Regions from separate parts of the Paenibacillus sp. 2RAB27 genome, predicted to be linked through region 2. Evidence: riboswitches for the same ligand, from Rfam matches in the RefSeq annotation. Region 2 holds a riboswitch; each other region holds the start of a gene.
What was found. A riboswitch is a leader RNA that binds a small molecule or an ion and turns the genes downstream of it on or off. The one in region 2 is predicted to bind cyclic di-GMP.
Positions count from the first base shown of each region.

Region 1: another riboswitch for cyclic di-GMP. It lies ahead of AB4114_RS08375 (hypothetical protein); the one in region 2 lies ahead of AB4114_RS29065 (PilZ domain-containing protein).
Region 3: another riboswitch for cyclic di-GMP. It lies ahead of AB4114_RS27895 (methyl-accepting chemotaxis protein); the one in region 2 lies ahead of AB4114_RS29065 (PilZ domain-containing protein).

Region 1 covers NZ_JBFRGR010000004.1:260,932-264,199, reverse strand. Annotated here, with positions in the region: gene gloA2 (SMU1112c/YaeR family gloxylase I-like metalloprotein) at 1-16, opposite strand, end outside; gene AB4114_RS08380 (exopolyphosphatase) at 87-1,001, opposite strand; gene AB4114_RS08375 (hypothetical protein) at 1,116-1,421, opposite strand; cyclic di-GMP riboswitch class I at 1,540-1,633, opposite strand; gene AB4114_RS08370 (MDR family MFS transporter) at 1,750-2,973, opposite strand; gene AB4114_RS08365 (TIGR01777 family oxidoreductase) at 3,163-3,268, shown strand, end outside.
Region 2 covers NZ_JBFRGR010000033.1:41,538-44,805, reverse strand. Annotated here, with positions in the region: gene AB4114_RS29075 (DUF1697 domain-containing protein) at 11-559, shown strand; gene tadA (tRNA adenosine(34) deaminase TadA) at 542-1,000, opposite strand; cyclic di-GMP riboswitch class I at 1,292-1,378, shown strand; gene AB4114_RS29065 (PilZ domain-containing protein) at 1,480-2,220, shown strand; gene ychF (redox-regulated ATPase YchF) at 2,299-3,268, shown strand, end outside.
Region 3 covers NZ_JBFRGR010000030.1:8,656-11,923, reverse strand. Annotated here, with positions in the region: gene AB4114_RS27905 (RNA polymerase sigma factor) at 1-750, opposite strand, end outside; gene AB4114_RS27900 (YciI family protein) at 747-1,097, opposite strand; cyclic di-GMP riboswitch class I at 1,526-1,610, shown strand; gene AB4114_RS27895 (methyl-accepting chemotaxis protein) at 1,764-3,268, shown strand, end outside.

The sequences.
Region 1 (3,268 bases), on a different contig from region 2:
TCTGTTTTAAGTCCATGGATGACAACCTCCTTACAAAGAAAAACCGCACGCTGGGCTGCTCCCCCGCTGCGGCTTGTCCACTTATTTTAACCTGCTGCTTGCATCGTTTCAACGATTTTGTTCAGAACCTCGTCAGCTTGCCCATAATCCACTTGGCAAGTCCCTGCAGCATGATGCCCACCGCCGCCATGTTGAAGCATCAAATCCCCAATGTTTGTTTGTGCGGTGCGATTGACAATGCTGTGCCCGCAAGCGAATACGCAGTTTTGTTTGTTTCGACCATCAACAATCCAAATCGAGGTGTTTTGCTCCGGATATAGGGCATAGACCATGAAACGATTCCCCGGATAAATCGTCTCCACATCGCGAAGATCCGTAATGACGACATTTCCCTCAACCCGTGTATAGGTTTGCAGCATGTCCCGGTATAGCGCATCTAGTTCAAAATAACGAGCTACACGCTCTTTCACATCGGGTAACTCCATGATCTCACCAACGGATTTCGTTGCACAATGCTCCACTAGATCCTCCATCAACTGATAATTACTGATGCGATAATCCCGATAACGACCTAATCCCGTTCGAGCATCCATGATAAACGAAAGCAAATCCCAACCGCTCGGATTCAAAATATCTTCTTTGCTAAACTGCGCGGAGTCCGCTTTATCTACACCTTGCATAATATCGTCGATATCGCCGAAGGTTTCTTTCCCACCATAGTAATCATAGACAACTCGTGCAGCACTTGGAGCAAGTCGCGTTTCACCTTTGTACGTTACGGATTCCCCCATCCGTGTGAGTTCACTGGAATGATGATCGAACCATAAACCACATCCTGGAACGTAGGGTACATTTGCCAAAATATCATTCTCCGTAACCTCAATTAAGCCGTCCTGCATATCTTTGGGATGGACAAACTTCATTTCATCCACCATATTTAATTGTTTGAAGAGCATCGCGCATACTAAACCATCGAAATCGGAACGTGTGATCAATCTCATGCCATGCATCTCCTTTAATGTAGTTCTTAAGAACTATGAAATGTGATGGTCATATTATATCAGCTAGTGTCGTTTGGTGACAATGAGCGATTTCAAAAAAAAAGAGCGATTCACCTAGATAGGCTGAACCACTCTCAATTTGGATGATAGACATTGCAAAAGTCTTGTGACAAACCCTTCGATTTGAGCCATCGGAGGCATTTTCACAGACAGCTTTACTTCGCCTTTCCAGTAAAAAATCAGAATGCTATTGTTTCTCCCGTGAAACATCTCAACATCCCAACACGCTTCGTTTAATGCATACTCTTCTCGGTTAATCATAAGCTTTGGTCCATCCGTGGATGGCACCAAACGTGCAACATGGTTACCGCATAACGATGTTGCTTTCTGTTCATCCTGGAATTTAACTTCCGATTTCATGCCGCTAGGGCCTCCTTTGTACGTGTCATTCCATTTGATTCATTTGCTTCGCTATGACAGAGAAAAAAACCCACCGTAGTGAACCGACTAGAGGGGTTCTGAAGTGAATTCCCAATCGTTCGGTGGCTGGCTGGCTGCTTGTCCTTTGCAGGAGAAGTAAGGCCCCTGTAGCTTTGCGTCACTGGCTTTCGCCAGCTTTGCCTTTGTCGAGATGACATGCACAATCATTTTAGATGTAGATTTCAAAATAATACTTGCTATACTCTCAAGGATAAGGGATGACGATTTGAAATCGAATAGTTCAAAGGAACTATTTTTACGAAATTCATCATAATATTTGCATTTTCGACGTTATTTTCACTGTTTTTTGACGTTTCGTGCCTCTCCAATAGAAAATCGAGCCAATCATCGACAAAATAGCGATCACAAGAAAGAGCGTGCTGCCGCCAAAGGAAACCAATAGAAAGCCGCCAATCCATGGCCCCATAAAGTGACCTATGTTCGTTAATGTTTGAGCACCGTAGTACGTTCCTCGCATATGTTCAGGAGCTAGCTTATCTATCAACATGTTCGCGGCAGGATAGTTCAAAATTTCACCAAACGTGAAAATTCCCATTGAAATAATCAGCCATGTCAAAGAGTGTGAAAACGCAAATCCGATATCACCTAATGCGAACATCAAGTTGCCAACAACAATAGCCGTTAGAGGTGAATACTTTTCTGCCCATTTCCCCAGCGGAATCTGCATCGCAATAACAACAATGGCATTGGCGCTCATGAGAATGGCGAACATTTTGACCCCATTAGCAAAATCCCTTTGTAAGTACTGCGACAACGTCACCATCACCTGTGAATAACCAATGGCTCCGATAATCCCCCCGATTATATACAAACGGAAGGTCATATCCTTACGAATAACACCTATCGCAGAACGGAAAGTAACGATGGCTTTCTTCTCACCTTCGATTTTCTTAATCCCGAATTTAATTAGAAGGGCGTAAAGTGTCACACCATAGATTACATAAATAATCCCGGTCAGCAGGAATGGCAAGGCTCCGTTCATAGTTGCAAAGAAAGCTCCCAGCAAAGGTCCAACAGCTACACCAACGTTAATCGCCATATAGCGGAGTGAAAATACTTGCATCCTTTTGGACGGCTCCGTTAAATCTGCCATTAGCGCTTGTGACACAGGCTCATAGAATGAGCGGCACAGTCCATTGAGCATATTGAGCAGCATAAATAAGACCGGTAATTTTACAACACTGAATCCGAGGAATACGACTCCCCAGCCAAAGAGTGCCGCGAGCATAATGACTCGACGTCCGAATCGGTCTGACAACGTACCACCGATAAAACCGCCAAACGTTCCAGCTAATGCCCCCATTCCAATTACAATACCAATGAGCCCAGGGCTCATATCGGAGTGCTTCGCCAAATAGATTGCTAGGAACGGTAAACTCATGGAAGAAGCAGCCCGAGCCATGACCGTACCTAAGATAAGCGTATGTACGATAGGATGATAGGCTTGAAGAAATTGACGCATTCGATTCATAGACGATGACTCCTCTCGCTGACACACGAATTACCCTATGGTTAATTAATAACCAAAATCCAATTATACACGAAAATAGCGAATTGTGTCGTCATTTTAGACTGGAATGTTTACCTTTCTCGATCGCTTTCTCCTTGATGGTATTTATTGGATGGAGTATCTATAATAATGATATGGAGGTGCTTGCATATGAAAATAGCGATCACAGGCGGCAGTGGGTTTATTGGAAAACGTTTAATCACTTACTGGTTGGGACAAGGTCACGAACTTATTAATATATCACGCTCATCTTCCA
Region 2 (3,268 bases):
GCAAGCCACAATGACGATTTATGTTGGTTTTCTGCGTGGGATTAATGTAGGAGGCAAGAACAAGATCAAAATGGCTGACTTAAAAAAAACGCTAGAGGCCTTAGAATTAACGCAAGTGCAGACCTATTTGCAAAGCGGCAATGTGTTGTTCCAATCCGAAGAGTCAGGAGAAACCCTACGCCCGCGTATTGAAAAAGCAATCAGCGATGCGGCAGGCGTAGCGCCTACCGTTATTTTGCGCACCGCAGCGGAGCTAGCTGAACTTGTAAGGAATTGCCCCTATGACGCAGAAGCTTTGTCCGAAGGGGAGAGCATTCAAATTTCTGTTCTAACAGAAGAAGCCCCGCAGACATTCACCGACATCTTATCCAAGGGACAGAGTGAAGTAGATGAATTTCAGATACGGGGCTGCACCATATATTTTCTGTTTCGGCAAAGCGTGTTGGATTCGAAGCTGGCAAGTAACATTCAGAAGCTTGGCAATCAAACGACGGCGCGTAATTGGAATACGATGAGTAAGCTCGTAGAGTTAGCCGAGGGCTTAGGCCTTGCCCCGTAATTTCCGGAAAAACTGCGTTAACATCGTGGAACACTCCTCTTGCAAAACACCGCTAACCACGTCGACTCGGTGATTGAATCGGTCTTCCTGCAGCAAGTTCATTAACGTTCCTGCACAGCCGGCCTTCGGATCCACCGTACCATAAATAACTTGAGGTACACGCGCTTGCACGATCGCACCCGCGCACATCGGACATGGCTCCAATGTCACATAGAGCTGGCAATCCAGAAGGCGCCAAGCCTGCAAATACTCGCTCGCTTGTTTAATAGCAATCATCTCTGCATGCGCAAGAGGATCAAMGGTTGTTTCACGTAAATTGTAACCGCGGCCAATGATTTGACCTTGATGGACGACGACCGCGCCGATCGGAACTTCGCGAATGGCTTCGGCTTTCAGCGCCTCACCGATCGCTTCTCTCATCCAAGGGATATGTTGATCCACAGGGGGACACCTCGCAATAATAGTTTATCCACATGTGTATAGAGATCCGAACAAATATTCGTTGTTAACAAGCTGTGGATAACAATGTGGATAACTTATAAACCTGTGGATATTCAATTTCCACTACACATTCATACAATAAAAATAGGGTCCATGCAAGGATTTTAGTTGAAAGAAGTGCATGAGCTACGTATAATGGTGAGTACAGTGGGTCTTTTAGACCAGTTTGGACGAAAGATAGATCATTTAGACCAGTAACGAACAACGATATCTACATAAATGAATAGCAGGGTTCGACAATGGCAAACTTGTTGAAAGGCAAGGACGCAAAGCTGAGGGTCTACGGTTCTTATGAACTACGGCAGCCTGGTTACCGAAAATCGATGCTTTTATTGATTGCGGTGGTAGGCTGTCCCTGTGTGGGGCAGTCTATTTTGTGCGGAAAAATGCTATGAAATCCATCAATAGGGAGGGTGAAGATGAGCATGGCGATGAAGCAGGATACTTTGAAGCGATATGGGAGTAAAGAAGGATATGATGCGGAGGTATTAATGCATTGCCGAGCTGTAGTGGCGAAGGATGATTTCGTGTCAACAGGTATTCTTACCTATGCACAAGGAGACATCATGGAGATTGAGCTGCCGGAATACGATGTATTTCAACTGGGTGATAAAACGAAAATGACGTTATATACGAAATCGGGTCTATTCGTTTTTCATTCGACCGTCGTAGCTAGAGAGCCTGGTTCACTGATCGTGATCAATCCACCTGAGAATCGGAAGAAGTTTTCGGAGAAACGGGAGTTCCCGCGGGTCGATGTGAAGAATGTAGGATATATTGCAGGATTTCAAAATGTTACCCAAAAAGAGCAGCATCACTTGGAAAATCCAATTGCATTTTCGATAAAAAACATGTCCATGAACGGAATTGGTTTTATTATTAATGATAATTCAATGATCGATGGTATTCTTCATAAGAAATGTATGTTGCAAGTTGAGCTGGATTTAGGTTTTGAGATGCTGTGCAGGTTGGAAATTATAAGGAAAGAAAAGCAGGAAGACGGCTACTATTACGGGGCCAGCTTCGAGAGCGTTCCTGCCGAGCAAAGCAATGCATTACGGGGGTTTATTCTTCGTAATCAGATTGAAACTTACTTCGAACAGAAGCGGGATGAAGAGTTCAAAAAAGCAATGGAAAAAAAGTCTGCAGCCAATCAATAGCTTGCAGGCTTTTTTTTGCCCGCTAAGTACTATATAATAAGAAGGATGATTTTCGAAAATTAAGGAGTTGTAACGACAATGGCTTTGAAAGCAGGTATCGTCGGTCTACCGAACGTAGGAAAATCGACATTGTTTAATGCAATTACACAGGCGGGGGCAGAATCTGCGAATTATCCGTTCTGTACGATCGATCCGAATGTTGGGGTAGTAGAAGTACCAGACGAGAGATTGCAGAAGCTGGTGGAAATCGTTGTGCCTAAGAGCATCGTGCCGACGGCTTTCGAATTCGTTGACATTGCGGGTTTGGTTAAGGGTGCGAGCAAAGGCGAGGGCCTTGGAAATAAATTTCTAGCACACATCCGTGAAGTTGATGCGATTGTGCATGTTGTCCGTTGTTTTGAGGATGATAATATTACTCACGTTTCTGGGAAAGTCGATCCGATTGGCGACATCGAGACGATTAATCTTGAATTGATTTTGGCAGACATTGAGTCGGTTGATAAAAAGATCGAGCGTTCACGCAAAAACCTCAAGGGCGGCGACAAGAAAGTGGTTGCTGAAGTTGAGTGTTTGGAACGTATCAAAGAAGCCTTATATAATGATATGCCAGCACGCAGCTTGGATTTGACAGAAGATGAGCGCCTCCTGGTTCGCGATCTACATTTGCTAACAATGAAGCCAGTGCTCTACGCGGCGAACGTGAGTGAGGATGAAGTTTCAACAGCGGATGAGAATGCATATGTTAAAATTGTGAAGGAATTCGCAGAGAAAGAAAACAACGAAGTCGTTTCCATTAGCGCGAAGGTAGAATCCGAAATTGCTGAGCTGGAAGACGAAGAAAAAGCAATGTTCCTGGAAGAGTTGGGACTTCAAGAGTCCGGCTTGAATAGATTGATTAAAGCTGCTTATCGCAAACTCGGCTTGTACACGTATTTCACAGCTGGGGTTCAAGAAGTTAGAGCATGGACGATTCGTAAAGGAACGAAAGCTCCTCAAGCGGCTGGCGTCATTCATACGGATTTCGAACGTGGATTTATTCGTGCAGAAG
Region 3 (3,268 bases), on a different contig from region 2:
GCGCCGCACATGGCGGCGTGCTTCGCAGTGCAGCATAAGTGCCATCAACCCCAACGCTTCCGGTTCCCCTGGAATAAACTGTAAGATCAATCTTCCCATGAAAATTGCTTCTTCGGCCAGTCCTTTCCGACGTGGATCTACGCCGACTACATCATCCCAGCCACTTCCATAAGCTGCATAGACAGCTTCAAGCACGGATTTAAGACGCTCTGGCCATTCGTCCTTTCCGGGCATGTCGAAAATAATAGCGTCGCTCTTCAGTTTCGCTTTCGCACGAGTAAGCCGCTGCCCCATCGTCGCAGGCTTAACAACGAAAGCAGAAGCAATGCGGGCTGCGTCAAGGCCAAGGACGGACTGGAGCATGAGCGGTGTACGCACGGCTGGATCAATTTCGGGATGGGCGCAAATAAACAGCATCTTGAGCCGTTCATCAGGAAAAGACGCTTCGAGTTCGGACCATTGCTGCGTAGTATTCGCCATCGCGATCAAAGTCTGCTCCGCACCGGCATGCACACGGGCATGCCGTGTACCGTCGATCAGTCGGCGCTGCGCAGCCGTTAGCAACCAGGCCTCCGGTTTATCTGGTACTCCGGTCGCAGGCCATGATTCTAGCGCGGCCAGAAAAGCGTCGGCAATCGCATCCTCCGCTGCGGCTAGGTCACGCCAGCGCATAGCCAGAAAAGCAACCAGACGGCCGTAGGAATCACGGGCCGTCTGTTCAATCATTTGCTCAGCATGCATAGCGCTCATAGCGTAACCGGGTACAAGTTAGGGCGGACTTCAACCGAGCTGCCGGGACAACGTGCCGCCCATTCCAATGCGGTATCCATATCCGGCACGTCGATAACCATCAAACCGCCAATATGCTCCTTGGTTTCGGTGATCGGCCCATCCTGAACCAACATTTCACCACCCCTGAGGGTAAGCGTAGTCGCGGTCTCCGGTGCCTGCAGACCTGCACCGTTTACAACAATGCCGGAATCGAGCATTGCTTTAACATAATGGGCCCAGCTTGCGGCATATGCCTCCTTGTGAATCGGATCGTTTCGTTTGGCGAAATCCTCTGTCGTTTCATACATAAGCAGTGTGTAGTTCATGGTTATTGCTCCTCTCAACATTCATAATGGGGTTGTTTCATGACTTCACTATAATGACGACCCAGATCGATGAATTTCTACATCATGCAAAAATATTTTTGCACTATCACTAATCGTTCTCCTTATGTAATAAATCTTTCTTCTTCCTACTTATGTAAAAAAATAATACCACATATTAGGATAGTTCCGTAGGTGATCACGTCTCGTATGTATCCATAATTCGAATCAACAACGGGCTACGAGTGGCGAAGGCCGCTTCTACAGTTGAAACACCTGATGCAATTTGCCTATGTGACAAGTCGTCTTATGATCCTTATGTATCACCTGAAAGTCGCATATGTCACAATTTGTTTACAATACATATATACACATGGTATTTACAGTAATGTATCAATAATTTATAATAGTCATAAATTGTCAGATATTTTAACTGTAAATGGCAAACTTATCGAAAGATAAGGGCGCAAAGTTATGGGCCTAAAGCTTCGAAGCTATGGCTGCCAAACCGCCAGTTTGTGATAGTAAGCCTATCCCGAACACCTTGGGATAGGCTTTTTTATGCCTCTATCCCTACTGAAATTATCAAAAAATGTCGAAGAATGGGGGATATTCACGGATTATAGCGTTTCATGTCAATACAAATAGCATCTAAGGAGTGCAGTTAAATTGAAGACCAAGAACTATTTCGGCAAAAATCTTTTATTCTCGATGTTGAATTTGCTAGTCATCGGGGTAGTGCTTATTTCCATCAGCGCTTATTTTCAGAATCAAATTTTAACAGATACGTTGAGAACGCAGACCCATAATATGACATCCGTGTGGGCACAAGGTATATCCTATAAAGACGTCCAGGGTGCACTACGTGATAAAAGCTATGAAGCAAGCGAGCAGCAACGATTAACCAAGCTATTTGATAGTTACACTGCCTTCAATGCCAATGTAGCGCAAGCTTACATATTTGGGGTTGAGTTAGCGGATGGGAATAAAACATCGTTGATTTCGTTCCCGAGTCACGTTGTTAAAGCTTTTAAAGAAGCAGGTTTGAACATCGGAGATATGTATGAGCAACCGAAAGGGATCGTCAACGGTTTGAAAGCCATGTTGAAAACCAAAACCGAGACCTTCACTTCTTACTATAAAGATGATTACGGCACTTGGGTCAGCGTTCTTTACCCAATTATTGACGATAGTGGCAATGTTGCAGCTTACTTTGGCGTGGATGTAGACGCAAAAGTGATTCCCGATGCTCAAAAGTCGTTCCTCCTGAGTTCGATCATTTTACTCTTAATCGCCTTGGTGATTTGCAACGGMGCGCAATATTGGGTGGCAAGAAGAACGCTTATGCCGATCAACCAATTAATGCGTGGAATTGAACAAGCCTCTATCGGAAAGTTCAATTTCACATTGGAGGAAAACGGCGGTTTCGGCGAATTAAATCAAAAATTCAATATGATGCTTTCTAATATTCGTGAAATATTATCAAGTATTAAACAAACAGCTTCAAGTGTATCCGATGCTTCCAACGAACTGTTCAGCATCACTGAAGACAATCGTCACAGCATTGAGCTGATCACAACAGAAATCAGAGACATGAATACGCATGTCGACCAGCAAAAAAATTCTACAGAAGAATGCGGACGATCAGTTGAAGAAATTGCAGCTTCTTTACAAGTCATCGCTCAAAACGCGACCGAAGTTGCCAATGCTTCTCATGCTATGAAAAATCTATCCGAAGAAGGCAATATGGCCGCTCAGACGATATCGGATCAAATGGGTCGCATCAATACGAACTCGATTTCTACCGCAGGCACGATCAAGCTCCTTGAATCGAAATCGGAGGAGATAGGTAATATTCTCAATCTCATTAAAGACCTAACTGCGCAAACCAATCTACTTGCTTTAAACGCAAGTATTGAGGCCGCTCGAGCTGGCGAACATGGCAGAGGTTTTGCAATTGTAGCCGCTGAGGTTCGTAAGCTTGCTGATCAATCGAAAAATTCGACAAGTCAGATTGAAACTCTTGTTGCCGACATTCAATCGGAAACACAAAACACAGTTACGTTCGTGACGCAAGGTACAAATGAAACCCAAAAAGGGATGGAAATTGCCAAAAGCACAGGTGAATCCTTTACTAATATTCTCGACGCATCGCAGGTCGTATCTAATCAGGT